DNA from 3 places in the Phascolarctobacterium succinatutens genome. Region 1 is predicted to be linked to each of the others. Evidence: a T-box and tRNA genes for the amino acid it is inferred to sense, from the RefSeq annotation. Region 1 holds a T-box; the other regions hold tRNA genes.

What was found. A T-box is a leader RNA that pairs with one kind of tRNA and senses whether it is charged. The one in region 1 lies ahead of pheS (phenylalanine--tRNA ligase subunit alpha), so its partner is inferred to be a tRNA-Phe.
Region 2: it encodes a tRNA-Phe, which carries the amino acid that the T-box ahead of pheS (phenylalanine--tRNA ligase subunit alpha) is inferred to sense. The anticodon was not compared.
Region 3: it encodes a tRNA-Phe, which carries the amino acid that the T-box ahead of pheS (phenylalanine--tRNA ligase subunit alpha) is inferred to sense. The anticodon was not compared.

The regions. Positions count from the first base shown of each region.
Region 1 covers NZ_CP097284.1:1,586,318-1,596,250, reverse strand. The annotation lists gene M5E81_RS07540 (ABC transporter permease) at 1-789, shown strand, start outside; gene M5E81_RS07535 (ABC transporter permease) at 795-1,667, shown strand; gene M5E81_RS07530 (ABC transporter ATP-binding protein) at 1,680-2,678, shown strand; gene M5E81_RS07525 (ABC transporter ATP-binding protein) at 2,675-3,634, shown strand; gene M5E81_RS07520 (Fic family protein) at 3,758-4,804, shown strand; T-box leader at 5,018-5,231, shown strand; gene pheS (phenylalanine--tRNA ligase subunit alpha) at 5,357-6,388, shown strand; gene pheT (phenylalanine--tRNA ligase subunit beta) at 6,401-8,854, shown strand; gene M5E81_RS07505 (cyclase family protein) at 9,023-9,787, shown strand.
Region 2 covers NZ_CP097284.1:901,278-911,210, forward strand. The annotation lists gene M5E81_RS04265 (IS256 family transposase) at 1-19, opposite strand, end outside; tRNA gene M5E81_RS04270 (tRNA-Glu) at 533-607, opposite strand; tRNA gene M5E81_RS04275 (tRNA-Gln) at 611-684, opposite strand; gene M5E81_RS04280 (exonuclease SbcCD subunit D) at 916-2,082, shown strand; gene M5E81_RS04285 (AAA family ATPase) at 2,079-4,532, shown strand; gene M5E81_RS04290 (xanthine phosphoribosyltransferase) at 4,677-5,264, shown strand; gene M5E81_RS04295 (uracil-xanthine permease family protein) at 5,264-6,574, shown strand; gene M5E81_RS04300 (amidohydrolase family protein) at 6,608-7,498, shown strand; gene M5E81_RS04305 (hypothetical protein) at 7,500-8,180, shown strand; tRNA gene M5E81_RS04310 (tRNA-Asp) at 8,246-8,322, shown strand; tRNA gene M5E81_RS04315 (tRNA-Phe) at 8,328-8,403, shown strand; tRNA gene M5E81_RS04320 (tRNA-Gly) at 8,408-8,482, shown strand; tRNA gene M5E81_RS04325 (tRNA-Cys) at 8,491-8,564, shown strand; tRNA gene M5E81_RS04330 (tRNA-Leu) at 8,601-8,689, shown strand; gene fic (protein adenylyltransferase Fic) at 8,804-9,409, shown strand; gene M5E81_RS04340 (DUF3990 domain-containing protein) at 9,580-9,933, shown strand, end outside.
Region 3 covers NZ_CP097284.1:2,240,261-2,250,193, reverse strand. The annotation lists gene M5E81_RS10850 (Rossmann-like and DUF2520 domain-containing protein) at 1-786, shown strand, start outside; gene panB (3-methyl-2-oxobutanoate hydroxymethyltransferase) at 779-1,618, shown strand; gene panC (pantoate--beta-alanine ligase) at 1,650-2,504, shown strand; gene panD (aspartate 1-decarboxylase) at 2,506-2,889, shown strand; gene M5E81_RS10830 (winged helix-turn-helix transcriptional regulator) at 3,091-3,480, opposite strand; gene M5E81_RS10825 (heavy metal translocating P-type ATPase) at 3,701-5,959, shown strand; gene M5E81_RS10820 (heavy-metal-associated domain-containing protein) at 5,979-6,185, shown strand; gene M5E81_RS10815 (hypothetical protein) at 6,259-6,465, opposite strand; tRNA gene M5E81_RS10810 (tRNA-Phe) at 6,561-6,636, opposite strand; tRNA gene M5E81_RS10805 (tRNA-Asp) at 6,641-6,717, opposite strand; tRNA gene M5E81_RS10800 (tRNA-Val) at 6,750-6,825, opposite strand; tRNA gene M5E81_RS10795 (tRNA-Glu) at 6,831-6,905, opposite strand; tRNA gene M5E81_RS10790 (tRNA-Lys) at 6,911-6,986, opposite strand; gene M5E81_RS10785 (NAD(P)/FAD-dependent oxidoreductase) at 7,159-8,031, shown strand; gene serS (serine--tRNA ligase) at 8,110-9,390, shown strand; gene M5E81_RS10775 (type III PLP-dependent enzyme) at 9,677-9,933, shown strand, end outside.

The DNA.
Region 1 (9,933 bases):
CAGATCCGCCATGATCTTGGTCTGGACCAGCCTTTCCTGCTGCAATATTTTAACTATATGAGAGGTATGCTTGTAGGTGATATGGGCAAATCCTATGTAACCAACAAGGACGTATTCCATACCTTCTTCCAATATCTGCCGAACACCCTGTATCTGGGTGGCGCTGCTGTTATTATCGCTACTCTGGTATCTATTCCTCTGGGCATCTACACCGCTATCCACCAGAACACCTGGAAGGATACCGCAGGCATGATTTTCGCTTTGTTCGGTACCTCCATGCCTAACTTCTGGCTGGGACTGATGCTGATTATTATCTTTGCTCTGCATCTGAGATTATTCCCGACCGGCGGCAACTTCGGCTGGAAGAGCCTGGTTCTGCCTGCTGTAACCGTAGGCTTCGGTCTGGCAGCTTTGATTACCCGTATTACCCGTTCCTCCATGCTGGACGTTATGCGTCAGGATTATATGACAACCGCGCGTGCTAAAGGCTGCAGCGAGCATCGTGTAATCTACAAGCATGGTCTGAAAAACGCACTGATTCCTATTATCACTGCTATCGGTCTGCAAATGTCTTTGGTTATCACCGGCTCCGTACTGGCTGAAACCGTATTCAGCTGGCCCGGTATCGGCCGTCTGGTATACGAATCTATTACCAGACGTGATATTCCGATGGTAACAGGTTCTATTATTCTGTGTTCTATTTTGATGTGCCTGATTAACCTGGTTGTCGATCTGGTATACGCATTCTTTGATCCGCGTATCAAGGCACAGTACAGTAAGAAGGGGTGAGGAAGATGGCTGCAAAGAAAAGAACTAAAAGACGCACCATGTTCCAGGAAACCTGGCATCGTCTGCTGAAAAATAAGGGCGCTGTAATCGGCATGGCCTTTCTGGCACTGCTGTGCGTCATCGCTCTGGTAAGTCCCTTGGTATTCAACTATGAAACCGACGTTATCGGTCAGAACCTGGCTATTAAGCTGCAGCCTCCCAGCGGGGAGCACTGGTTCGGCACCGACGAATACGGCCGTGACCTGTTTGCACGTGTTATGTACGGCGCACGCTATTCCATGGCTATCGGTATCGGTTCCGTAGGCTTCGGTCTGATTGTAGGTACTATTTTAGGCTCTATTGCCGGCTTCTACGGCGGCAAGGCCGATGATATCATCATGCGCGGTATTGATATTTTCTACTCCATTCCTAACATTCTGAAGGCAGTAGTAATCGTATCTCTGCTGGGCACCAGCACCATCAACCTGATTATTGCTCTGGCAATTTCCTGCGCAACCAACTATGCGCGTATCGTGCGTGCTTCCGTTATGACAGTGCGCGATTTGGAATATGTTGAATCCTCTTATGCGATGGGCCTGCCCACCTGGAAGATTATTCTCAGACATATCCTGCCGAACTGCCTGTCTCCGATTATCGTACAGACTACTCTGCTGATCGGTACTACTATTATTTCCGCTTCCTCCCTGAGCTTTTTGGGTATCGGCGTACCGGCGCCTGCTCCCGAATGGGGTGCGCTGCTTTCCGGCGGCAGAGGTCATATTCGTGATGCCAGCTACATTTGTGTTATTCCCGGTTTAGCTATTATGTTTACCGTATTAGCCTTGAACCTGTTGGGCGATGGCCTGCGCGATGCGCTGGATCCTAAGCTGAAGAAATAAGGGGGCTGCATTATGGATTTATTATTAGATATTAAGGACCTTGTGGTCCATTACGAAACAGAAGACAGCGATGTACATGCTGTCAACGGCATTGACATCGCTATCGGCAAAAAACGTACTCTGGGCCTGGTAGGCGAAACCGGTGCGGGCAAAACTACTACCGCACTGTCTATCATGAACCTTGTTCCGGATCCTCCGGGAGTTATTAAAAGCGGTACGATTAAGCTCGAAGGCAAAAACGTACTCGAAATGAGCGAGCGTGAGCTGGAGGAAATGCGCGGTAACGACGTGGCAATGATTTTCCAGGACCCGATGACTGCGCTGAACCCTGTTATGACCGTAGGCGAGCAGATTGCCGAAAGTCTGGAGCTGCACCAGAACCTTACTCCGGAGCAATCTCTGGAAAAGGCTAAGGATATGCTGAAGCTTGTTGGTATTGCCGAGGCAAGAGCCAACGACTATCCGCATCAGTTCTCCGGCGGTATGAAGCAGCGTGTAGTTATTGCTATAGCGCTGGCCTGCAGTCCCAAGCTGCTGATTGCCGATGAACCGACCACCGCACTGGATGTAACCATTCAGGCGCAGGTGCTGGAGCTGATGAAGGACCTCATCAACAACCGCGATATGTCCATGCTGATGATTACGCACAGCCTGGGTATCGTTGCCGAGGTTTGCGACGATATGGCAGTTATGTATGCCGGCCGTATTGTGGAGAAGGGCACTGTTGACGATGTATTCAACAACATGCGCCATCCCTACACCGAGGGCCTGTTCAACAGCTTGCCTAACCTGAAGGAGCAGGGCGAAATGCTGGAGCCTATCAAAGGCCTGATGCCCGACCCGGCGGATTTGCCGCCCGGATGCACCTTTGCTCCGCGTTGTCCCTATGCTACCGAAGCATGCTCTGCCTCTGTGCCTGAGCTGCATTCCGTAGATGGCAGCAAAACTCATTTTGTAGCCTGCCACGCTTATTCCAGACCCGGATTTGCTTTAAGGAGGAACCAAAAATGAGTAATGCTCCGCTGTTAGTTATTGACAATCTGTCCAAATATTTTAATACCGCTGCAGGTCAGCTGCACGCTGTCGATGGTGTAAGCTTTACTCTGGAGGAAGGCAAAACTCTGGGTATCGTAGGTGAATCCGGCTGCGGTAAATCCACCACCGGACGCTGCATTCTGAAGCTGATTGAGCCCACCAGCGGCAAAATCATCTTTCAGGGCAACGATATCACCAAGCTGAGCCGTAAGGAAATGCGCCCGCTGCGCCAGAAGATGCAGATGGTATTCCAGGATCCGTTTTCCTCTCTGGATCCGCGTGAAACCGTTATGCAGCTTATCAGCGAGCCTATTATCGAGCATAAGCTGATTAAAGGCAGGGAAGCGATTGAAGAACGCACTCTGGAGCTGATGCGTACCGTTGGTCTGGCAGAGCGCTATGCCAATGTATATCCGCATGAGCTGGACGGCGGCCGCCGTCAGCGTATCGGCATTGCCCGTGCTTTGGCTATGAATCCTAAAATCATTGTTTGCGACGAGCCTGTTTCCGCGCTGGACGTTTCCATTCAGGCGCAGATTCTGAACCTGCTCAAGCAGCTGCAAAAGGATTTGGGACTTACCTATATCTTCATCACCCATGACTTGTCCGTTGTAAAATATTTCTCGGATGATATTGCGGTTATGTATATGGGCACCATGGTAGAAAAAGCACCCGCTAATCTGCTGTTCAAAAATCCGCTGCATCCTTATACTAAGGCACTGCTTTCGGCAATTCCTCTGCCTATCGTGGGCAAGGATAAGCCTAAGCGTCAGGTTATCAAGGGCGAAATTACCGCTCCTATCAACCTGCCGGATGCCTGCCGTTTCATGAAGCGCTGCGACTGCCCTGTTGCCGGCGTTTGTGATAAAGGCAATCCTGTACTGCGCGAGGTTGAGCCGCAGCATTTTGTGGCCTGCTCCTGCGTAAAATAATTTATATTGAAAAAATTAATCGCCCTCTGAAAAGCTGATTTCAGGGGGCGATTTTCCCTTATCCTATTGGTGATTCCCTTATTTTATGGTATAATTTAAGGAAATGGAAGGAGGAGTAAGGGAATGAGAAGCTTTAACTACTCAATAATTAGAGAACAAAAATGGGATTCAGAAATTTTGAGCTTGATAGCTGCAATTTATAAAGAGGCAGGTAAACAGGAGCTTTTTGTAAAGCAACGGCCGGAAGAGCTAAATAAGCTGGTAGAAATAGCAAAAATTCAAAGTACGGAAGCGTCTAATGCGATTGAGGGCATTGTTACGACTAGCACTAGAATACGTGAGCTTGTAAACGAGAAAACAACACCGAGAAATCGTGATGAGCAGGAAATTGCCGGCTATCGTGATGTATTAAATATAATACATGAGAATTTCGATGTTATCCCCATCTCCAAAAACTATATTTTACAGCTTCATAAAATTTTGTATGGACATATGAATAACCCGCTTGCAGGAAGAACAAAAAGCGTGCAAAATTATATCAGTGCTACTTACCCGGATGGTAGTACTAAGATTTTATTTACACCGCTTGCTCCTTACGAAACACCGGAAGCGCTTGAGCGTATCTGTGAAGAATATAATATGGTTATAGGCAATTCGGAGCTAGAACCGCTTATCGCTATACCTATTTTTATTCATGATTTTTTATGCATTCATCCCTTTAATGATGGCAATGGAAGAATGAGCCGCTTGCTGACAACCTTACTTTTGTATAGAAGTGGTTTTTATGTTGGAAAATATATTTCTTTGGAAGCTAAAGTTGCGCAGAATAAGGATTTATATTATGAAGCGTTGGCTGATTCGCAAATAGGCTGGCATGAGGGTAAGGAAGATGCTATACCATTTGTAAAATATATTTTGGGGACCATTCTTGCTGCTTATAAAGACTTTGAAGAACGTATGACTATCATTGAGCCTAAGCTTTCTGCGCTGGAAATGGTACGTAGAGCAAGTGAAAATAAAATTGGACGCTTTAATAAGCAGGATATTCGTGAACTTTGTTCTACGCTTAGCGACAGCTCTATTGAAGCTGCTCTGCGTAAGCTGGTGCTTTCCGGTGAATTGCAAAAAGAAGGCAAGGGGAAAAGCACTTGCTATTTTAGAGTTAAATGAGGGTATTAAAAATAGAGTAAAATTAACCGCCATATGAAAAGCTGATTTCAAGGGGCGGTTTTGTCCAATATTTGTTACTTTCGTCCAATTATATACCAATTTTGGACGAAAAGCAAATAGGCTGGATGAAAGGAGAAAATAATAAATCATTTTTCCCCTCTTTATCTTTTGCTCAAAAAGTGCTATAATAAACATCAAATTGAATCGACCCCTGATAACACGATGAACAAGCAAGTAGGCTTAAGGCTGTGTTTAAGAGAGCGAAGTCGCCGGCTGTAAGCTTCGCACACAAAATTATGCCGAAGTTCCCTTGGGAGTGTCCTGCCTGAAGGCCGCATGGCTGCGTAGGGTGGGCGTAAGGCTGCGTTAAAGCTTGCAAATGAAGGAACAAATTTGGGTGGTACCGCGAAAGTTTTTCGCCCCTGTAAACTTTTATCAGTTTTGCAGGGGCGTTTTCTTATTTTTAAAGACAGTTGATAAAGCATCATCTGCTGCGGTTATTCCGCATATCCGGTACTTTCTAAGCTGTCAAAGGAAGAAAGGATGAAATCAATGAAAGAAAAATTGGAAGCATTAAAAGCACAGGCTTTAGAAGAGCTTGCTGCCGTAACTTCTCTTGATGCGCTCAAGGACCTGCGCGTCAAATATCTGGGCAAAAAAGGCCCGATGACCGAAATCCTGCGCGGCATGGGCAAGCTGCCTGCCGAAGAGCGTCCGAAAATCGGCCAGATTGTTAACGAAATCAAGGCTGAGCTGGAAGGCAAAATCAACGAAGCAACTGCCATGCTGGAGAAAAAGGCGCTGGCTGACAAGCTCGCTAACGAGCAGGTTGATATTACTCTGCCGGGCCGCAAGCCGAAAACCGGTCATCTGCATCCCGTAACATTAACCATGCGTGAGATTAAGAAAATCTTCATGCGTATGGGCTTTGATGTTTGTGACGGTCCGGAAATTGAGGATGTATACCACAACTTCACCGCATTGAATCTGCCGCCTGATCATCCGGCACTGGATATGCAGGATTCCTTCTATATTACCGAAAATTATCTGCTGCGCACCCAAACCTCCGGCGTGCAGGCGCGTACTTTGGAAAGCAAGGAGCCTAACACTCCGATTCGCATGATTTGCCCCGGTACCGTTTACCGCTGCGATTACGACGCAACCCACTCCCCGATGTTCCATCAGGTAGAAGGCCTTGTTGTAGATAAAAACATCAGCCTGGCAGATTTGAAAGGCACTTTGGAGCTGTTCTGTAAGCAAATGTTCGGCGAGGATGTTAAGGTTCGCCTGCGTCCTTCCTACTTCCCGTTCACCGAGCCTTCTGTAGAAGTGGACGTATCCTGCCCGATTTGCCATGCTAAGGGCGGCGGCTGCCATGTCTGCAAGGACAGCGGCTGGCTGGAAATCCTTGGCGCCGGTGTTGTACATCCCAACGTACTGCGCATGAGCGGTTATGATCCCGAGAAAATGACCGGTTTTGCCTTTGGTCTGGGCGTTGAACGTATCGCTATGCTGAAATACGGCATTGACGATTTGCGCCTGTTCTTCGAAAACGACCAACGCTTCATCAGTCAGTTCAAATAAGGAGGATCAATCATGCTTGCATCTTTAGAATGGTTAAAACAATATGTAGATATTAACATCTCCGTTGCGGAGCTGTGCGATAAAATTACCCGTGTCGGCCTGGAGGTTGACACCGTAACCCAACTGGGCAAGGGCCTGGAGGGTGTTATCACCGGTAAGGTTATGGAAATTCACCGTCATCCCGACAGCGACCACCTGTGGGTTTGCATGCTGGATTACGGCCAAGGCGGCGAGCCGGTGCAGATTCTTACCGGCGCGCAAAACGTACATCAATATGACATTGTGCCTGTTGCCGTAGTTGGCAGCGTACTGCCTCCGAGCGAGCGCAACCCGCAAGGCCTGAAGCTGAAAAAAGCTAAAATGCGCGGCCTTGATTCCTTCGGTATGCTGTGCAGTGCCGATGAGCTGGGCATTGAATCCAAGCTGCTGCTGCCGGAGCAAAGAAACGGCATCTTCATTCTGCCGGAAAACACTCCGATTGGCGTAGACATCAAAACCGTTTTAGGCCTGGATGATACCGTTATCGATATCGACCTGACCAGCAACCGTGCCGACTGCTTCAGCATTATCGGTCTGGCGCGCGAAATCAGCGCTATTACCGGCTGCCCGCTGAAAATGCCCGCTATGGACGTTAAGGAAGCTGCTGCAGGCAAGGCCAGCGATTATGTAAACGTAAAAATTGACGCACCGGAGCTTTGCTCCCGCTTTGCTACCCGCGTGCTGAAGGATATCAAAATTATGCCTTCTCCCGAATGGATGCAGCGCCGTCTGCGTGCCTGCGGCGTGCGCCCCATCAGCAACGTAGTTGACGTTACCAACTATGTAATGCTGGAGCTGGGCCAGCCGATGCATGCTTATGATGCCGACAAGGTTGCAGGCCACACTCTGATTGTGCGCCGTGCAGAAGAGGGCGAAAAGCTTGTTACCCTCGACGGCAAGGAGCGTGAGCTGACCTCCGCTATGATTACCATCGGTGATGCCGAAAAGGCTGCCGGTCTTGGCGGTGTTATGGGCGGTCTTTTGACCGAGGTTACCGACGAAACCAAGAACGTTATTCTGGAGGCTGCTTCCTTCCACGGTCCTTCCATTCGCCGCACCTCCCGTGCGCTGGGCTTGCGCAGTGAAGCCAGCGGTCGTTTTGAGCGTGGCGTAGATACCATCCGCGACCATGACGCACTGAACCGTGCTGCTCACTTGCTGGAGCAAATGGGTGCCTGCGAAACCTTCAGCGGTATCGTAGAGGCTTATCCGGAGGAGCTGAAGCCGGCGGTAATCACCACTACCGCAGCAAAGATTAACGGCCGCATCGGCGTAAACATCGCTGAGGACGAAATGGTTGCTATCCTTACTAAATTGGGCTTCGGTGTAGAAGCAAAGGACTGCGAGCTGCTGATTACCGCTCCTACCTGGCGCCGTGATATCGACTGCGATGCCGATATCAGCGAAGAAATTGCGCGTATGCATGGCTATGATTTCATCGAAAGCCATCAGCCGGAGCTGACCATCACCCAAGGCAGCCAGTCCGTGCTGGACGATGTTAAGGATGATGTACAGGATTACATGGTAGGCGCAGGCCTGAGCGAAATGATGACCTACAGCTTCATCAAGGCTAACGCTTACGATAAAATGCTGCTGCCGGCAGATGATGCACGCCGTAACTGCATCGAGCTGCTGAACCCGATTACCGACGCCTTCTCCGTAATGCGTACCACTATGGTTCCGAGCGCACTGCAGACTGCCTCCTTTAACCTGCGCAACCACAACAGCAGTGTTGCTCTGTTTGAAATCGGCCGTATCTTCCTGCCGAAGGCACTGCCGCTGACCGAGGATCCCGCAGAGCGTCAGCTGCTGACCGCAGTACTGAGCGGCAGCCGCAAAGCACTCAACTGGTGCGATGATAAGGGCAGCGTTGACTTCTATGATATGAAGGGCATCGTTGAAGGCCTGCTGGAAGCAATGCAGGTGAGCGATTACACCATGACTCGCAGCCAACAGCCGTACCTGCATCCGGGCAAGAGCTGTGATATCGTTGTCAATGGCGAGGTTATCGGCTCCTTTGGCGAGGTGCACCCGGTAGTTCAGGAAAACTTTGAGCTGGATCAGGTTACCTACGTGCTGGAAATGGCTGTAGAGCCGTTGGTAGCAAGCGCAACCGCTGTACCGCAATACAAGCATCTGCCCAAGTTCCCAAGCATGAGCCGCGATATTGCCGTTGTTGTTCCGGCCGAAGTAACCAATGCCGAGCTGGAGCAGGTTATCCGTGCGCATGCAGGCGAGCTGCTGCAGGGTGTGCGTGTATTCGATATCTACACCGGCAAGCAGGTTGCCGCAGGCTGCAAATCCATGGCCTTCAACCTGACCTATCAGGCTGCTGACCGCACCCTGACCGACGCTGAGGTTGATGCTTCTATGAAGAAGGTAATCGCTGAGGTTGCCGAAGCATATAAGGCTAAGCTGAGAGATTAATTAAGATATAATTATTACATATAAAAGGACTCGCTGCCGCTTTTTAGCGGTGGCGGGTCTTTTGCATTGGTACAAAAATTCCGTTGTTAAAATATCTGCTTTACAAATTCCTATCGATGTACTATGATAATAGTGAGGACCAATATTTTTTATTGAGGGGGTTTTCTTATGTACAAATTATGGAACATGTTAGCAGAAATGCAATCAGATGCTTATGAATGGGTGGAGCTTTCCCACTCCATGAACAATGACAGCCCGGTGTGGAGCGGTATTCCCGCAGGCTCGGTAGAGGTTAGCAAGACAGTTTTCGATTGGGGCAACCCGATGCTGGAATGTTTGATTCAGACCTTTAAATTCCCCGGCCAATACGGCACACATATTGACTTTCCCGGTCACTTTGTTAAGGATATGCCTTTATCCGAAGCGTTCGGCGCGCAGCAGATGCTGTTTCCCTTGTGCGTGATTGATATCACCGCCAAGGTAGCGGAGGATGTGCATTATGCCGTAACGGTGGAGGACATCAAGGCTTATGAGGCAGAATACGGAGCGATTCCCGACGGTGCCTTTGTGGCACTGCGCACCGACTGGTATAAAAACTGGCCGGATATGGATAAGCTGAGCGGTATTGCTGCCGACGGCAGCGAAAACTTCCCCGGCTGGTCTCTGCCGGCGCTGCAATATATTTATGAAGAGCGCAACGCTGCAGCCAACGGTCACGAAACACTGGATACAGATGCTTCGGCAGAGGCTGCCAAGGCAGGAGATTTGGCGTGCGAGCGCTATGTGCTGGGCAAGGGCAAGCTGCAGATTGAAGTGCTGCAGAACCTGGACCGCGTGGCACCTGCGGGAGCATTGCTTGTTGCTGCTTGGCCGCGCATTGAAGGAGCGACCGGCTTGCCGGCGCGTGTGTTGGCAATTACTCCGAAAAAATAAAAAATTTGCTTGCTTTAAGCTGACAGATCAAGAAAGAAGCGTACATACGGAGTGTGAGTATGTACGCTTTTTTATTGGCGTGATATAATAAATATATCAGCAAACGAAGCTGCTGATTTGCAAAAGAAAAGGGAAGTAAGATACAC
Region 2 (9,933 bases), 690 kb from region 1:
GTATAATGTTACCAGACATAGATTCTACCTTCTTTCATGTTTTGTGTGGTAACTTAATTGTAAGCAAAGGTAGTCTCTATGTCTATCTTTTTGAATTGAATTTGCGCAACTTATTATACGTTATCCTACATAAAGGCTCACAAGCAGTCTATTATTACGGAGTTTTTAAATCAGGCTGAGAATAGAGAGGAAAAAGTGCGTGCAGATGAACTGCGTAAAAAAATCGGGGTACAAAAAAACAAGGCTAAGAACCTTCTTGCCTTGTATGATGGAACAGATGATATGGTTTTAAGCGCTTATAAACAAGCTAAGAAAACTTTAGATATGATGGAGACAGAACTGATTGATTTGAACAAGAACGACTATACTCCTATCAACAAAGATATTCTGGAAGCTTTTATTGATTCATTCATTACTGAAGTAGGGGTTTCTGACGCTTTCCTGAAGAAGTTTTTTGACTCCTTGGATGTCAAAGTAATTGTAAATAATAAAAACGCTGAAATTCAGTTGAATCTCAGCGTTTTGCCTTTCGTGGTAGCGCTAAAGGGAATCGAACCCTTGATTTCGCCTTGAGAGGGCGACGTCTTAGCCGCTTGACCATAGCGCCATTTGGCTCCGGGACTAGGACTCGAACCCAGACCGAATGATCCAGAGTCACTTGTGCTACCATTACACCATCCCGGAGTAGCAATTCTTTTTGAGCACGCTCATCAGAACAATAACAATTATAGCAGATAGATAGCAGTTGGTCAAGTACTTTTTTTGAAAAAAGAAGAATTTTTTTAGAAAAAGTTTTGGAGGACTAGCAACGTTTGTTTGAAGTATAGATTGACGCATATGCTTTAGCATGATAAAATCAAGATAATATAACGATTAAATAACAGTGAATAAATATTCGTGACAGGGAGTGATAGCATGAAGCTTTTACATTTGTCGGATCTGCATTTAGGAAAAAAACTCGATGAATTTTCTCTTTATGAGGATCAAAAATATATTTTACAACGTATTGTACAGATGATTTGCGCCAAGCAGCCTGATTGCGTACTGCTTGCCGGAGATATTTATGATAAACCGGTGCCGCCGGCAGAAGCTGTCGTTTTGTTTGATAATTTTCTGAATCAGCTGGCGGAGCTCAAGGTGCCTGTGTGCATCATCAGCGGCAACCATGATTCGGCGGAGCGCTTGGCATTCGGTGCGCAGCTGATGAGCGGCAGCGGCATTCATTTTGCGGGCAGCTACAACGGTGAGGAGCAGAAGCTCGTGTTGGAGGATGAATTCGGCAGGGTGAATATTTTCCTGCTGCCTTTTTTGAAGCCTGCTGTTGTGAAGCATTGGGCACCGGAGGAGGCTGCAGCTGAGATTACAAGCTATCATGATGCGGTGAAATATGCTGTGTCGCAGCTACCGCTGGTACAGGAGGAGCGTAATGTGCTTGTTGCGCATCAGTTTGTCACCGGCGCTGTTACCGCAGGCAGCGAGGCTGTTAATGTGGGCGGACTGGATAATATCGGTGCGGAGGTTTTTGCTGCTTTTGATTATGTGGCTTTGGGGCATATCCATAATCCGCAGAATGTCGGCGGTAATGAGCGTATCCGCTATTGCGGTACACCGCTGAAGTATTCCTTCAGCGAGTTGCAGCAGCAAAAGTCTGTAACAATGGTTGAGCTTGCCGAAAAAGGCAATATGAAGGTTACGCAGCTGCTGCTGACGCCGTTGCGTGAGGTGCGGTATTTAAAGGATACCTTTGAGAATTTAATGACAAAGCCGAACTACGCTATGTTCCCTATGGATGAAAATGGCTTCCTGCAGGATTTTTATTATCTGACGCTGACGGATGAAAACGATGTTCCTAATGCTATGCAGCGCCTGCAGACTGTATATAGGAATTTGCTGCAGCTTGATTATGACAATAAGCGCACGCAGGCGAATGCGGAGCTGAAGGTAACGGAAGATTTGGTAGAAAAAACACCGTTAGAGCTTATTGATGATTTTTATCGTCTGCAGAACAATCAGAAGCTGAGCGAGGAGCAGAAGCAGTATCTTACTAATCTGCTGTCGGAAATGGGAGGTGACGTATTATGAGACCGCTGAAGCTGATTATGAGTGCGTTTGGTCCGTATGCGGGGCAAACCGTGATAGATTTTTCCCAGCTCGGAGAGCAGGGACTGTATCTGATTACCGGTGATACCGGTGCCGGCAAAACCGTAATTTTTGATGCCGTTTCCTATGCCTTGTACGGGCAGACGAGTGGCGGTGTGCGTGATGCCAACATGCTGCGCAGCCAATATGCGGATGCTGATACGCCGACCTTTGTGGAGCTGGAGTTTTCCTTCCGCGGCAAGTGCTACAGGGTAAAACGCAACCCGGAGTACCGTCGTCCGGCGAAGCGTGGCACCGGTATGACGAAGGAGAAGGCCGGTGCCGAGCTGTACTATCCCGATGACCGCGTTCCGGTAACCAGAATGTCGGAGGTAGATAAAAGCATAGTGGAGCTGTTGGGGCTTAATCACAAGCAGTTTACGCAGATTACGATGATTGCTCAGGGACAGTTCCGCAAATTTTTGGATACCAATACGGATGAGCGCAGTAAAATCTTCCGTGATTTATTTCATACATATTTCTTCCAGCAACTGCAGGATAAGCTGAAGCAGGATGCTGCGGCTAAGCGTAACGAATTTGCCGAGCAGCAGCGCCGAAGCGAGCAGGCGCTGAACGGCATCAGCTGCATTTATCCCGCATATACGGAGCAGCTGCAGAGCTTTGCTTTGCGTCATTACGAGGGCTGTGTTGAAGAAGTACTGACTTTGGTTGATACGATTACTGCTCTGGACGAAAAGGAACAGCAGCAGGTGGCGGCAGCGGCGGCTATCGTGACGAAAAATCTGACTGCGCTGCAGGACAGCCTGGGCGCTATTGCTAAAAAGCAGCAGCTTGAAAAATATATGCAGACAACAGAAGCAAAAATGGTAAGCATGCAAAAGCAACTGGAGCAGGAAGCAGCTGCAGCAGTGCAAAGACAGGAGGCTCTGCAAAAGCTTGAGGCAGAGGTCAACGAAGCGCAAAAGGGCGAGGTGGAGCTGGCACAGCTGCAAACAGAAAGGCAGCAGCTGGCTGCACGTCAAAGGGAGCTGCTGCAACTGCAGGATATGCAGCAGCGTTACCAAAGGCAGGAGGTTGTTCTGCTGCAGAAGCGTCAGGAGTATAAGCAGGCCTGTGATAATTTCAATCATCTTAATGAGCTGAGCGATACTTGCTTTGACAGATTTTTGAGCGCGCAGGCGGGCCTTCTGGCGCACGATAAGCTGAAACCAGGCAAGCCCTGCCCGGTTTGCGGTTCCTGCGAGCATCCGCAGCCTGTGCAGCTGGCGCAGGATGCACCTACCGAAAATGATGTTGAGCAGGCACGCGCTAAAGCTGAGGCTGCTCAGAAAATAAGGGATGGCCTTATAGGTGAAGGCAAGGCTTTAAAGGAGCATCTGGAGCTGGATAAAACCTTGCTGCTAGGCAAGGGAGTAGAGCTGCTTGGCTGTGACGATTTGAAGCTGATTGCCGAAAGAGCGCAGTCAGAGCTGAAGGATGTTAACAATAAGATTACGGCTCTGCGCCTGAAGATGGGCTTTTTGCAGGAAAAGGTGGAGCAATACCGTAAGCTGGCGAAAACTTTGGAGCAGCAGAAGGCTGTCGACAAGCAGGCGGAGGCTGCGGCGCAGAGCATAAGGCAGCAGCTGGCAGGTGCCGAAGGACAGCTGCAGGAGCTGAAAAAGCAGCTTGCCGAGCAGAATGAGCTGCTGACGGATGTGGATGAACAGAAGCTGCAGCAGGAGCATGAAAAGCTGCTGGTGCAACAGCGTGAGCTGGAGCTGCAGGATAAGCGGCTGTATGCCGCCATTAAGAATAACCAGCGGATTAAGCAGGAGGTCAGCGGCTACGAAGCGCGCAGGGCAGCCTGCGAAGCGGAGTACAGCTTGATCAACAGCCTTTCCGCAACGCTGAACGGAACCCTGACCGGCAAAAAACGTGTTAATCTGGAAACCTATGTGCAGATGCACTACTTCGATAAAATTCTGCAGCGCGCCAATGTAAGGCTGCTGCACATGAGCCGCGGCCAGTACGAGCTGTGCCGTGACAAAATGCAGGATGCGGACAGCAAGACGGGCAACAGCAAAACAGGCCTTGATTTGGAGGTTAAGGATTATTACAGCGGTAATCTTCGCAGCGTCAAAACCTTAAGCGGCGGCGAATCCTTCATGGCATCGTTGGCGTTGGCGCTGGGGCTGGCGGATGAGGTGCAGTCCTGTGCAGGCGGTATTCAGTTGGATACGATGTTTGTCGACGAAGGATTCGGCTCACTGGATGACAGCAGTCTGCAGCAGGCTATTGCTACACTTCAGGGACTCAGTGAAGGCCATCGCCTTGTAGGTATAATTTCGCATGTACACGATTTGCAGGAAATGATTGACAAAAAAATTCTCGTCAGGAAAAAACGCGGCCAACAGGGGACAGGCAGCGAAGTCGCACTGGTGGTGGATTAAGGTAAAAATATCACTGCGGAAGCAGAAAATTACTTTACCATATATTGTCAGTGTGATAAAATAATCTTTATACTTAAAAGGCAAATCGATTGCTGACATGTTCGTAGCAGCAGTTAAAAAACAAAATGTATGGAGGGCTTGACGATGAAATTATTGGAAGAAAAAATTGTTAATGACGGTGTTATCAAAAGCGGTAATGTCCTGAAGGTTGACAGCTTTTTAAATCATCAGATTGATGTGCCGTTTGTTGCGGAGCTTGGTAAAGAATTAAAGCGCTTGTTTGCAGACAGGAATATTACTAAAATCCTGACTATTGAAGCCTCCGGCATCGGTATTGCCTGCGTTGCGGCAATGTATTTTGGCGTTCCGGTAGTGTTTGCCAAGAAATCCAGCGGCAGCAATATGGATAAGGATGTTTACTTCACTCAAATTTATTCCTATACCCATAGCAAAACAAACGACGTTGTTGTTTCTAAAAGATTCCTGTCTAAAAACGACCACGTGCTGATTATTGATGACTTCCTGGCTAACGGTTGTGCTCTGGAAGGTCTTATTGACATTGTGCGTCAGTCCGGCGGCACTGTTGAGGGCGTTGGCGTTGCTGTAGAAAAAGGCTTCCAGGGTGGCGGCGACAAGCTGCGCAAAGCCGGCTACAACCTGCATTCCTTAGCTATTATTGATAAGATGGATGCCAAAACCAACACAGTAGTGTTCAGACATGAGGAAGAGTAATGAGCGAAAAACAATATACTGATCCGATATACGACTTAGACGGAAAAATTTCTGTAAGCAAGGCGATTCCCTTCGGCCTGCAGCATATTCTGGCGATGTTCGTAGCGAATATCGCTCCGATTCTGATTGTAGCCGGTGTGGTAAAAATGCCGGTAGAGCAGAGCGGTGCGCTGGTGCAGTCGGCAATGCTGGTAGCAGGCATCGGTACGCTGATACAGCTTTATCCTGTCTGGCGTGTCGGCAGCGCTTTGCCTATCGTTATGGGCATCAGCTTCACCTTTGTATCCATCGCCTGTGTTATCGGTGCTAAATACGGTTACGGCGGCGTTATGGGTGCGGTGCTGGTTGGCGGTTTGCTGGAAGGCTTTTTAGGTCTGGGAGCAAAATATTGGCGCCGTCTGATTCCACCGATTGTTGCTGCTACCGTTGTTACCTCCATCGGTTTCTCTCTGTTGGCGGTAGGTGCTAACTCCTTCGGCGGCGGCTTCGGTAACCCCAACTTCGGTGATGCTCCTTATATTATTGTAGGTACGATTACTTTGGTAAGCTGCATTGCCTACAATATTTTCGCCAAATCCTTCTATAAACAGCTTTCCGTGCTTTTTGGTTTGATTGTCGGCTATGTAGTTGCTTATTTTATGGGCATGGTAAACATGAGCAAGCTCGCTGAGGTTAAGCTGATTGCTATTCCTCAGCTGATGCCTTTTACCATGGAATTCCATCCCGATGCAATTTTTGCATTCTTTTTGATTTTCCTGGTTTCCGCAACCGAAACCATTGGTGATACCTCCGCAATGACTGCTATCGGTCTGTGCCGCGATGTTAAAGAAAAAGAAATTTCCGGTTCTATTGTCTGCGATGGTCTGGTAAGCAGCTTGTCTTCCGTTTTCGGCTGCCTGCCTATTACCTCTTTCAGCCAGAACGTAGGCCTGATTGCTATGACAAAGGTTGTTAACCGTTTTGCTATCATGACAGGCGCTGTTATTATGATTATGGCAGGTCTGTTCCCAGCGCTGGGCGTGCTGCTGGCATCTCTGCCGGAGGCTGTTTTGGGCGGTTGCACCTTGATGATGTTCGGTTCTATCGTAGTCAGCGGCGTGCAGATGATTGCCAACTGCGGCTACAACACCCGTAATGTAACGATTGCTTCTTTGGCACTCAGCATCGGTATCGGCTTTACTCAGACACCGGCAATTTTTAAGATTTTCCCTGATTTGATTAAGAATGTTTTTGCAGAAAACTGTGTAGCTGTAGTTTTTATCGTGGCTATGGTATTAAATATCATTCTGCCTAAAGAGGAAGAAGAATAACGATACGTGTTTTAAAATAAAGAGGGGTTACAAATGAAGATTATTGATGCCCATATGCATTATTACAATGTTGATGGTTTTGTGCAGGTTGCAGCCAATGCAGGCTATGAAAATACAGCGGCCTGCTGGCAGAAAATATGCGAAGAAAACAATATCGCTTTTTCCGTAGCTATGGGCAACACTAATTATACGTCTTCGAAATACGGCGGTGTCACACCGCGCATGATTGACCTTGCAGCGCCTTTTGACGAGGCGCATTACAATCAGCCGCAGAACATGGGTTACTGCATGGGTGTAAACAGCGAGGCTATAACCGAAGCAAATGCGGAAAAAACAGCGCAGGAATTTGAACGCTTTATTAAGGACCCGCATTGTTTGGGCATCAAGCTCTATCCCGGTTATAATGCTGTCTATGTCAACGATAAAAGGCATTGGCCGCTGTTTGAGCTGGCGCGTGCCTATAATATGCCAGTTGCAATTCACACAGGCGATACAGCCTGGCCCAGCGGTCTTTTGAAATATTCGCATCCGCTTACTGTTGATGAAGCGGCAGTGGCGTTTCCTGATGTAACCTTTGTTATAGCGCACTGTGGTTGCCCCTGGTTTGCTGATGCGGCAGAGGTGGCCTGCAAGAACGCCAACGTATGCATTGACCTTTCAGGTCTGGTGGAGGGCAATCCCAAACCGCTGATGCTGCTCGAAAGACAGCGTGGCTTTTTGCGCCAGCTGCATACTTGGCTGAATTATCTTGGTAATTATGAAAAAATCATGTATGGCAGCGACTGGCCGCTTGTAAATATTCCCCTGTATATCTGGATGATTAGCCACGTTGTTCCCGAATGCTATCACGAGGATGTATTTTATAACAATGCAGTAAGGATTTACAGTAAAATCGGCAAGCTGCTGGAAAAGTGCGGAGGTTGAGATGGGACAGCCTGATATCAAAGAAATAGAGACAGGGCTTAAGGATTGGGACTTTGTGCGCAATCTGCCTGCAGCAATCGGTGATTATACCCTTGTGCCGGGCTCCGGTATCAACGGGCAGATTTTGAATATTGCAGCCTATGTGCATGAAGCATCGCACTGCCGTCTTGATTTGACTTATACAAAAGAAACATTTGACTATGTGCCGGTAAAAACCGTTGGCCTGCATACGTTCCGCGACGTGCGTTTCTTTTGTCGTGACCGCGAGCATTTTGCTGACATGATGCGCAAGAGTTTGCCGGATATTCTGGCCAGCATGGATAAGAAAACCGTGCATACGCTGCCGTATGAAGCGAAAGCGCTGCATTTTGAGCAGTGGGACTATTGGCGTACGCTGCCTGCTCAGGTAGGCGATTATGAGCTGTATATTACGCCCGATAATCCCTTGCCTTATATCAATGGTTCCTTTATCTTTTTGGATTATACTGATTTTAAGCATGGCAATCAGATATACTTTTCCTATAATATTTTCCGTGATGAGCTGTTTGCGGAAATGCGCAAGAATCATCTGCCCTTGACCACAGACGCTTTTGACGTGCTTGGCAACGTGCCGGCGGAGGATAAGCTGCAGGCTTTGCAGGTGCATATAGAGGAAAAACTGATGGCTGCATTGGAAGATTAAAAAAAAGTATAAAAAGATGTTGACAAAATAGGTTTAAGCCTGTATAATGTAATTCGTAGTTGATTGGCCCGGTGGTTCAGTTGGTTAGAATGCCGCCCTGTCACGGCGGAGGTCGTGGGTTCGAGTCCCATCCGGGTCGCCAATCATGCCTCGGTAGCTCAGTTGGTAGAGCAAAGGACTGAAAATCCTTGTGTCCACAGTTCGATTCTGTGCTGAGGCACCATATTGCGGAAATAGCTCAGTGGTAGAGCACCTCCTTGCCAAGGAGGGGGTCGCGAGTTCGAATCTCGTTTTCCGCTCCACCTTTTAAGGCGACATAGCCAAGCGGTAAGGCAGAGGTCTGCAAAACCTTTATCCCCAGTTCGATTCTGGGTGTCGCCTCCATTTTTATTTCTTAAAAGGTGTTAAGTAGTTATGTCTGCCGCGGTGGCGGAACTGGCAGACGCAAGGGACTTAAAATCCCTCGGGTAGTGATACCCGTACCGGTTCGATTCCGGTCCGCGGCACCAAACAATGATATACGCTTATTATCATTTATAAATGATTTAAGTAAAGAAGGCTGATTGAATTCTTAGAGAGTCAATCAGTTTTTTTGTATTCTCAAGATGACTAAGGAGATTCCTATGACCATAGAAAATAAATTGGGCATTACTAATTCTGCGGAGCTGGCCAAGGAAGAAGAGCGACTCAGCAAAATGCAAGCTATAAAACTATTTGAGAGTGATGCTTTGGCGAATCTACCGGCCGGGAAATTTTCGACACTGGCTTTCATTCATGAGTATCTTTTTCGCGATATCTATAGCTTTGCGGGAGAGATTCGTGATGTGAATATTGCTAAGGGTAACTTTCGCTTTGCTCCCTTGATGTACCTGCGGGAGGCTCTGCAGCATTTGGACGCCATGCCCCAGGGCAGCTTCGACGAGATCGTGGAAAAGTATGTGGAGATGAATATTGCTCATCCTTTTCGCGAGGGTAATGGCCGCAGCATGCGCATTTGGCTGGATGATATGCTGAAAAAGGAGCTGGGGCAGTGCATTGACTGGTCCATTGTGGATAAAGAGGATTATCTTTTGGCTATGGAGCGGAGCCCCATTCGTGATATCGAAATCAAGCATGTGCTTGGCAAGGCTTTGACCAATAACATTGCTGACCGCCTCACCTACATGAAGGGCCTAGACGTAAGTTATCATATCGAAGGCTACAATGCTTATAAGGCCGAAGAGCTGTGAGGATGCAAAGTACAACTATATCACTTTGGTAATACAAATATATAAAGATAAAAACAAGAGCTAGGAGACAGCGCGCTCCTAGCTCTTATTTTATTAGTAGCACAAAAGCAATTGCATCTATATCACTTTGGTGATATAATAACCATGAGGATATAAAAGAGGGGGTAATTATGGATAAGCTTATAACTATCTATCATGGTTCTGAAAATATCATAGCAAAACCGGAGTATGGCAAAGGTCGCTTAAACAATGATTTCGGACAGGGTTTTTATTGCACCGCTAGCGAAGCTTTAGCCAAGGAATGGGCTGTGTCCTCCATGCGCAATGGCTTCGCCAATTGTTATACGCTAGATACAGAGTTTTTAAATGTTTTAAATCTTAATACTCACCAATACACTATTCTTAATTGGATAGCAATATTGGTAGAACATCGTCTTTTCACTGTTAAAACACCTGTGGCCAGAAGAGCTAAACAGTACTTAATTGATAATTTTACAGTAAACGTGAATGCATACGACTTAATC
Region 3 (9,933 bases), 650 kb from region 1:
GCAGGCGTGCTGGTCGGCATTACGGCTGCATCTGAGCAGCACAGCGCACAGCTGGCACAGCAGTTTGGTGTACCGGCGACGGATAACGCGAAGCTGTGGCAGGCAGCGGACGTGTTGTTGCTTACCGTACCGGACCGGTTAATTGGTACGGTAGCGGAGGAGCTAGCGCAAAGCGTGACACCGGCGGCTAAGGTTGTACTGCATGTGAGCGGCAGTGTGGGATTGGAGCCTTTGGCTCCGCTTGCTCAGCTGGGCGCACACGTAGGCAGCCTGCATCCGCTGCAAAGCTTTGCCGGCGGCAATACAAAGCTTGCAGGTGTGTATATGGCGTTGGACGGTGACAGCGAAGCGCAGGACGCAGGCAAAAAGCTCGTTGAGCTTTTTGGCGGCAAAGCGTTCAGTGTTCCTGCTGAAGAACGTGCGGCCTACCATGCGGCAGCGTGTATCTGCTCTAACTACGCCGTAGCGGTGGAGGCTATGGCGGCGCAGCTGATGGCGCGCTGGACCGGCAGCAATGAAGCTGCCTGGGAAGCACTGCTTCCCTTGTTCAAAGGCACAACGGCTAATTTGCAGGCTACGCAAAATCCTGCAGCGGTCCTGACGGGACCAATTGCCCGCGGTGATGTCAGCACGGTAGCGAAACATCTTGCTGCCTTACCGGCAGATGTAATTCCTGCCTATTGCTCTCTGGGCCTGGCGACAACCTCGCTGGCCCTTGCTAATGGCACTATTGACGAAAATGCAGCTGATGAGCTGAGAAATTTGCTTGGAGGATATTATGGCTAACAAACAAGTAACAGTCGCAACGATTAAGGAAATGAAGCAAAATGGCGAACCTATCACGATGATAACCGCTTACGACGTAGCAATGTCCCGCAACGTGAACGAAGCAGGCGTAGATATGATTCTTGTAGGTGATTCCCTGGGTAACGTAATTTTAGGATATAATTCCACAGTCCCAGTAACGATGGATGAAATGATTCATCATACCAAGGCTGTTATGCGTGGCAACAGCACTGCTTTAGTAGTTGGCGATATGCCGTTTATGAGCTATCAGGCAAGCATTGTTGACGCAATGTATAATGCGGCACGTTTCCTGAAGGAAACAGGCTGCACTGCAGTTAAGCTGGAGGGCGGCTCTGAGGTAGTACCTCTCGTAGAGCGTCTGACACAGGCCGGCATTCCGGTATGTGCTCATATCGGTCTGACTCCGCAATCTGTAAATCAGCTGGGCGGCTTCAAGGTACAGGGCAAGGATATTTCCGCTGCACAAAAAATGATTGATGATGCCAAGGCTTTGGAGGCTGCAGGTGCTTTTGCCTGCGTGCTGGAATGCGTTCCGGCCGCACTGGCTGCTAAGGTAACCAGCGAGCTGAAAACCATGGCTACCATCGGTATAGGTGCCGGCAACGGCTGCGACGGTCAGGTGCTCGTATGCAATGACCTTTTGGGAGTTTCCACCGGCTTCTGCCCGAAATTTGTTAAGAAGTATGCTAATCTGCATGATACTACCGTAGAAGCAGTAAAGGAATATATTGCCGATGTTAAGGCAAGAACCTTCCCTGCTCCTGAGCATACCTTTAAGATTGACGATGCTGTTTTAGAAAAATTATATTAATACTTTCATAAATAAAGTGAGGTAATTCAAAATGAAATTAGTACATACAGTTGCAGAGCTGCGCGAAGAGGTTGCAGCAGCTAAAGCTCAGGGGTTGACCATCGGCCTGGTGCCTACTATGGGCGCTTTGCATGAAGGCCATGCATCCCTGATTAAAGCAGCTAACATGGAAAATGACTTTGTTGTAGTCAGCGTTTTCGTAAACCCGACTCAATTCGGTCCTAACGAAGATCTGGACGCTTATCCGCGTACTCTGGAAGCAGACTGCAAGCTGGCAGAAAGCATGGGCGCTAACGTAGTTTTCGCTCCGGCTCCGAAGGAAATGTATCCGAGCGAAGATGCAACATGGGTAGAAGTAACCGGTGATATTACCAAGGTTCTGTGCGGCCGTACCCGTCCGATTCACTTCCGCGGTGTAACTACCGTTGTTACCAAGCTGTTCAACCTGGCACAACCTGACCGTGCTTACTTCGGCCAGAAGGACGCACAACAGGTTGAGGTTCTGAAGCGCATGGTAAAAGACCTGTTCTTCAATATCCAGCTGCGCATTATGCCGATTGTCCGCGAAGCTGACGGTTTGGCAAAGAGCTCCCGCAACACCTATCTGAATGAAGCAGAGCGCAAAGCAGCTCTGGTACTGAGCCGTAGCCTGAAGGCTGCTAAGGAGCAGTACGAAGCAGGTGAGCGTGACGCTGCTAAGATTACTGCGGCTGTTACCGCTTCCATTAAAGAAGAGTCCATGTCTGATATTGATTATGTTGAAATTTATGCACTGCCGGAATTGAAACCTGTAGCAGCTCCGATGGCAGGCAGCAACCTGCTGGCTGTAGCTGTTAAATTCGGCACCACACGTCTGATTGATAATGTAGTTTTGGAGGAGAAATAATATGCTTTATACTATGCACCATGGCAAAATTCATCGCGCTACCGTAACCCAGGCTAATCTGGAATATATGGGCAGCATTACTATCGACAGCGAGCTGCTGGAGCTGTCCGGTATTCTTCCGGGAGAGCGTGTACAAATCGTTGACAACAACAACGGTAACCGTCTGGAAACATATGTTATCGCCGGTGAGCGTGGCAGCGGTGTTATCTGCCTGAACGGTGCTGCTGCACGTAAGGTTCTGGTTGGTGATACTGTTATCATCATCGCTTACAGCCTTATGACCGAGGAAGAAGCTAAAACTTATGTACCGAAGGTTGTAATGGTTGACGAAAACAACCATCCAATCAACGTTCGCGGTACTGAAAAGGAAGCAGAAATCGGCTGATTATAAGCATTATATGAGCACGTTGCGGCTTGCGCTTGGCGCAGGCTGCAGCGTGCTTTTTGTGTTGGCGGTTTGCTGAATTTATGAAGTATCAAGCGATTTCGGATAGTAATAAGAAGTTGCATATTTTTCGAAAAGAACAGCAAATAAAAAACTTCGGTAGAACGCTAAATATAATCGTTCTACCGAAGTTTTTCGTTTCTATTTGTTTTTATCGTGGCAGCAGCAATGTTCTGCTTCCACAGGCTTCATGGAGCATTCCGGGCAGATGCCTTCGCCCTCTAAAAGCTTGCTGCCCCAGGCGTACATGGCCTGCAGAATAGGAAAGAGGCTTTCGCCCCGCGGCGTCAGGCTATACTCAACCTTAGGTGGCACGACGGCGTACACCTTGCGCGCAATCAAGCCGTCACCTTCCAGCTCGCGTAATTGCTGGGTGAGCATTTTGGGTGTTGCCTCGGGGACGAGGCGGCGCAGCTCGTTGAAGCGCAAAATTTTGCCGGACAGATGCCACAGGAGCAATGCTTTATATTTGCCGCCGATAAGCTGCAGCGTGGCGGCAACGGGACAGTTGACGTTAATAGTGTCTTTCATTTGGAGTTTCCTTTCTGCAAAGAGCAAGGTGATTAAGATATAATGATGTTATGAAAAAATCATATGTCTGCCTTGCGCAGCAAAAATTATATATCTTTACAGTATCTTTTTACATACTATCTACCTAAATAGTGCGTTCTTGAAATAAAGATAGCGTTTGCTATAATAATAGCAGATAAAAATTTTTACGTCAAACAGATAGCAAGCGAAAGGAGTCACGATGAAAAAACAGTTACTTGATATAACGGGCATGAGCTGCAGTGCCTGCTCTTCGCGCATCGAAAAGGTTGTCAACAGGATGCAGGGTGTAGAGCAGATGAGCGTTAATCTGCTGAAAAATAATGCACACGTTACCTTTGACGAAAGTGTTGTGGATGAAAAAGCAATTATCGCCCGCATTGAAAAGCTGGGTTTTGGCGCGAAAGTGCATGCTGCAAATGTTGCAGCACCGGTACCTCAGCAGGATACGGCGGCACAGGAGATGGAGGAGATGCGCCAGCGTCTTATCGGCTCGCTGATTTTTGCCGGTCTTGTCTTTTATCAGCACATGGGGCGCATGTGGGGCTGGCCGCTGCCAAGCTTTATTCTGGGGCAGGAAAACGAGCTGATTAACGCTTTGCTGCAGATGCTGTGGTGTATTCCGGTGCTCTTTATCGACCGCAAGTATTTTATCCACGGTGTGCGCAATCTTTTAAGCGGTGCGCCTAATATGGATTCCCTGATTGCCGTAGGCAGCGGTGCATCGTTTATTTATGGTTTGTATTCCGTATTTGGCATGGCGTATGCCTTTGGACATAACCGTCTTGATTTGCTGCCGGGCTTTGCCGATGCTTTATATTTTGAAGCGAGTGCCGTAATTTTGGCACTTGTAACTGTCGGCAAGTTTATGGAGGCGCGGGCAAAGAGCCACACCTCTGATGCGATTAAGGCGCTGATGAATCTTACGCCGAAGACGGCGCTTGTCGAGCGTCACGGTCTGCAGGGAGAAATTCCTGTAGAGGAGGTAGTTACGGGCGATGTGCTGATTGTAAAAAGTGGTGCGTCCGTGCCCGTGGACGGCAAAATTATTGAGGGCAGCGCTGCCCTGGACGAAAGTGCGCTGACGGGTGAAAGCCTGCCGGTAGATAAAACAATCGGTGACAAGGTTATCGGCGGCACTATTAACAGAAGCGGTTACTTTAAGATGGAAGCGACTGCGATTGGCGCTGATACTGCTTTAGCGAAGATTATTGCGCTGGTGGATGAGGCAACATCTTCTAAAGCGCCTATTGCCAAGCTAGCTGATAAGGTGAGCGGCTATTTTGTGCCTGCCGTTATAGGCATTGCCGTGCTTGCGGCGGTTGTCTGGCTGGCGCTGGGCGCAAGCTGGCACTTTGCACTGACGATAGCTATTTCGGTGCTCGTCATTTCCTGCCCCTGTGCTTTGGGATTGGCAACACCGACAGCGATTATGGTAGGAACGGGGCGTGGTGCCAAGAGCGGCATTCTGATTAAATCGGCAACAGCGTTGGAAACAGCGCATAAGATTGATACCGTTATCTTAGACAAAACAGGTACGATTACAGCGGGCAAGCCGGTGGTGACGGATATTTTACCTATAAAGATTACGGAAAATGAATTGCTGGCCTTTGCCACAGGACTGGAAAAGCTGTCGGAGCATCCGTTGGGTGAAGCTATTGTTGCTGCTGCTGAAGCAAAGCAGCTTGTTTTGCCGGAAGCCGGCAATTATAAGCAAATCCCTGGTCAGGGTGTTACAGCGGAGCTTGCGGGAGCTGAATGTGCGGCAGGCAATCTCAAGCTGCTGGAGGCGTTGAATGTTGATGTCAGCAGTTTGATGGAACGGTATGACAAGCTGGCGGCTCAGGGAAAAACCCCGTTATATTTTGTCCGTGCAGGCGAGCTTTTAGGCTGTATTGCTGTTGCCGATACCGTAAAGGCTACGAGCAGGGAGGCTATCGGCAAGCTGCAGGCAATGGGCCTGCGTGTGCTGATGGTAACAGGTGATAACCGGGCGACGGCGGAGGCGATTCGCACACAGGTAGGCGTTGATGAGGCTGTTGCTCAGGTGCTGCCGCAGGATAAGGAAGCGGTGGTACGCAAGCTGCAGCAGGAAGGTCATATTGTCGCCATGGTAGGCGACGGCATTAACGATGCGCCGGCGTTGGCGCGTGCCGATGTAGGTATCGCTATCGGTGCCGGCACGGATATTGCGATTGAAGCTGCTGATATGGTTTTGATTAAAAGCGACTTGTTGGATGTGGCGAAGGCAATTTGCTTAAGCCGCAGCGTGATGACCAATATCAAGGAAAATCTTTTCTGGGCCTTTATTTATAATGCTGTCGGTATTCCGTTTGCTGCAGGTGTATTTTATACTGCCTTCGGCTGGCTGCTGAATCCGCTGATTGCAGCGGCAGCGATGAGCTGCAGCAGTGTTTCTGTTGTTACTAACGCACTAAGACTGCGTTTTATAAAATTGTAATTGCAAAGGAGATTTTATTATGACTAGGACTATTGCTATCGAAGGTATGCATTGCCAGCATTGTGTTGGCGCCGTTAAGGAAGCACTTTCTGCTGTAGCAGGTGTAACAAGTGTTGTTGTTTCCTTGGAAAACAATAATGCGGTTGTTGAGGGCACAGGCCTGGATGATGCAGTTTTGAAGGCTGCTGTTGAGGATACCGGCTTTGATGTAACCGGCATCAACTGAAAATAAGCACAAAAAACGCCGCGTAAAGCGGCGTTTAAGTTTGTAAAAAGGTCGCTGCGCAGCGGCCTTTTTCTTATGCAAATATTTCTGCTATAGCAGGCGGAAGCATGTCAAGTGCGCTTGCTGTCATAAATGCGGCAGCAATGGCTACGACGATAAAAGCAGCAGCGTGCGGATAATCCTTTTTGCGCACGGAAGAGAAGATGGCACGCAGGGATAAAAGCAGAATCAGACCCCAGATGTAGGGACCGGTTACTTCATGGAAAAATTTTTCAAACATGATAACACTCCTTGCTGGCTAAAAAATGTGTTTAAGCAGATATAGATATACATATAATAAAAAAACACCCGCAATAGCAGGTGCTGTTTTTGGATTGGTGCCTCAGCACAGAATCGAACTGTGGACACAAGGATTTTCAGTCCTTTGCTCTACCAACTGAGCTACCGAGGCGTAATGGCGACCCGGATGGGACTCGAACCCACGACCTCCGCCGTGACAGGGCGGCATTCTAACCAACTGAACCACCGGGCCATTACAATATTGAGGCAAAATGGGCAAAAAAATGGTGGGCGCTAACGGGATCGAACCGCTGACATTCTGCTTGTAAGGCAGACGCTCTCCCAGCTGAGCTAAGCGCCCGTATTTGGTGACCGGTGGGGGAATCGAACCCCCGATACCGCCGTGAAAGGGCGGTGTCTTAACCGCTTGACCAACCGGCCAAATGTGGTGACCCATGTAGGCCTCGAACCTACGACACCCTGATTAAGAGTCAGGTGCTCTACCAACTGAGCTAATGGGCCGTGGTCACGTTACTTGATTATAATACTCTATATGCAGGAAAATGTCAAGCACTTTTTTCAAAAAAACTTAAAAAATCTCCGGAAGCATAAAAACATTTGACTATGCATCTAGAAAAGCATACAATTAAAGTGTTATAGTAGGTTCTAAATTTTTTGTACGGAGGATAGACTTATGGATTACGATATTGCCGTTATTGGTGGTGGTCCTGCCGGCGTATCTGCAGCGATTACTGCAGCCAGCAAGGGACGTAAGGTTGTTCTGTTTGAAGCCCATGGCTTCAGCCCCCGTCTGCGTAGTGTAGCGCAGATTACAGATTATATGGGTATACCCGATATTTCCGGTACTGCGCTTATGGATATTTTTGTAAATCATCTCAAGCAGATGGAAGTAGATATTATTGAGGCCAAAATTATTTCTTTGCGTGAGGTAGGCGAAGGCTTTATGCTGGGTACTCCGCATGGTGAATATTCTGCGGATTCCGTAGTATTGGCAACCGGTATTTCCCGCTCTACCCTTTTCCCCGGTGAAAAGGAATTTTTGGGTAAGGGCGTAAGCTACTGCGCTGTTGTTGATGCTGATAAATATAAGGGCAAGTCCGTGGCTGCTATTGCTACAGTACCTGATGCTCTGGAAGAGGTTGAATATCTGGCAGACCAGTGCGAGCATGTATTCTTCTTCCCGCTGTATACCGGCTTTGTTCCGCCTAAAAAGAAAAATATTACCGTAGTGCTGGATAAGCCGACAGAAATTACCGGTACCGACAAGGTTACCGGCTTGCGTGCAGGCGATGATTTTTACAGCGTTAAGGCTGCCTTTGTGTTCCGTGCCAGCGACCCGCTTAACAGCTTCCTGCCGGGCCTGGAAATACGCGGCCGCAGCATTTATGTTGATGATCAGGCGCAAACAAATATTGAAGGCGTTTTTGCCGGCGGTGACTGCACAGGTCAGCCTTGGCAGGTAAACCGTGCTGCCGGTCAGGGACAAAAGGCTGCTCTTTCGGCAATCCGCTATCTTGCACGTCGCGATGAGGGAATTGACTATTAAAAATTGCAGTAAAATCTTTTATCCCGACGGGATTTATGCTACAATATAAGTTATGATAAATTATTTGGAGGCTATATTATGTTAGATTTAAAATTCGTCCGCGAAAATCCGAAGCTGGTCGAAGAGGCTGTAAAAAGCCGTAATGGCAGCCTTGATTTGACTGAATTCCTGGAACTGGATAAACAACGTCGTGAAATTACCCAACAGGTAGAAGCACTGAAAAAAGAACGCAACACTGCATCTCAGGAGATCGGCAAGCTGAAAAAAGCCGGTCAGGATGCTGCTGAGCAGATGGCTGCAGTTCGTGCTCTCGGCGATAAAATTGCTGCAGATGACAAGGAACTGAAAGAAATTGAAGAAAAAATCAAAAGCATTCTGCTGACTATTCCTAACGTTCCCGCAGAAGATGTTCCCGTAGGCAAAGATGATACCTGCAACCCGGTTATCCGCACCTGGGGCGAACCGACCAAATTTGATTTTGAACCTAAGGCTCACTGGGATATCGGTGAAAACCTGGGCATTCTGGATTTCGAACGTGGCGTTAAGGTTAGCGGTGCACGTTATGTATTCTATCGTGGCATGGGCTCCCGTCTGGAGCGTGCCGTTATCAACTTCTTCCTGGATGTACACACCAGAAAGCATGGTTATACCGAATTCTTCCCGCCGTTCATCGTTAACGGTGCAAGCATGCAGGGCACCGGCCAACTGCCGAAATTTGCCGAGGATATGTACAAGCTGGAAAACGGCGATATGTACCTGATTCCGACCGCAGAGGTTCCTGTAACCAACTATCATCGTGATGATATTCTGACCGGCGACGAACTGCCGCTGAAATATACCGCTTACAGCGCTTGCTTCCGTGCAGAAGCCGGTGCTGCAGGCCGTGATACCCGTGGCCTGATCCGTATGCATCAGTTCAATAAGGTTGAGTTGGTTAAATTCACCAAACCGGAAGAATCCTGGGCTGAGCTGGACAAGCTGACCAACGATGCTGAAGAGGTTCTGCAATTACTGGGCCTGCCGTACCATGTTGTACGTCTGTGCACCGGTGATCTTGGCTTCAGCTCTGCTACCACCTATGACCTCGAAGTATGGCTGCCGGCAGCAAACTGCTACCGTGAAATTTCTTCCTGCTCCAACTTCCTGGACTTCCAGGCACGTCGTGCCAACATCCGCTTCCGTCGTGATGCAAAATCCAAACCGGAATTTGTACATACCCTTAACGGCAGTGGTGTAGCTGTTGGCCGTACTGTTGCTGCTATTCTGGAAAACTATCAGCAGGCTGATGGCAGCGTAGTTGTTCCTGAGGTTCTGCGTCCTTACATGGGCTGCGATGTAATTCCCGCTCCGAAAAAATAATTTGCGCAGATACAGCTAAAAAAAATAAGCGTTGAAATGTCATTTAACCGGCATTTCAACGCTTTTGTTTTGCCTGCCGGATTCAGATATGTTTCTGTGTTTAATATGTTTTGTGGCGAAATTTTCGCTATTTTATGCTAGAAAATGAGCCAATCCGTGATTATTGGAAAATTTTCCCGTTCTCCTTGAAAAAAATCAATTTTTTGCCGTTTTCCTATTGTACTTTAAAATTATTGTGGTACAATCATAGAAGAAAAAATAAATGCAATAGCAAGGGGAGAGTGTTATGAGTAATAAAAAACATTTCCAAATAAGCCAACAGGCTGTAGAAAAATTAGCGGTACGTTTCGGTACGCCGCTGTTAGTGCTTTCTCTTGAGGAAATCAAAAAGAACTACAAGGTTTTGAAAAAATATATGCCGCGTGTCAAAATTCATTACGCGATTAAGGCTAATCCTCATCCGGAAATTTTGCGGGTGATGGCAGATATGGGCTCCTGCTTTGACGTAGCAAGCGACGGAGAAATCCGCACTATGCATGATAT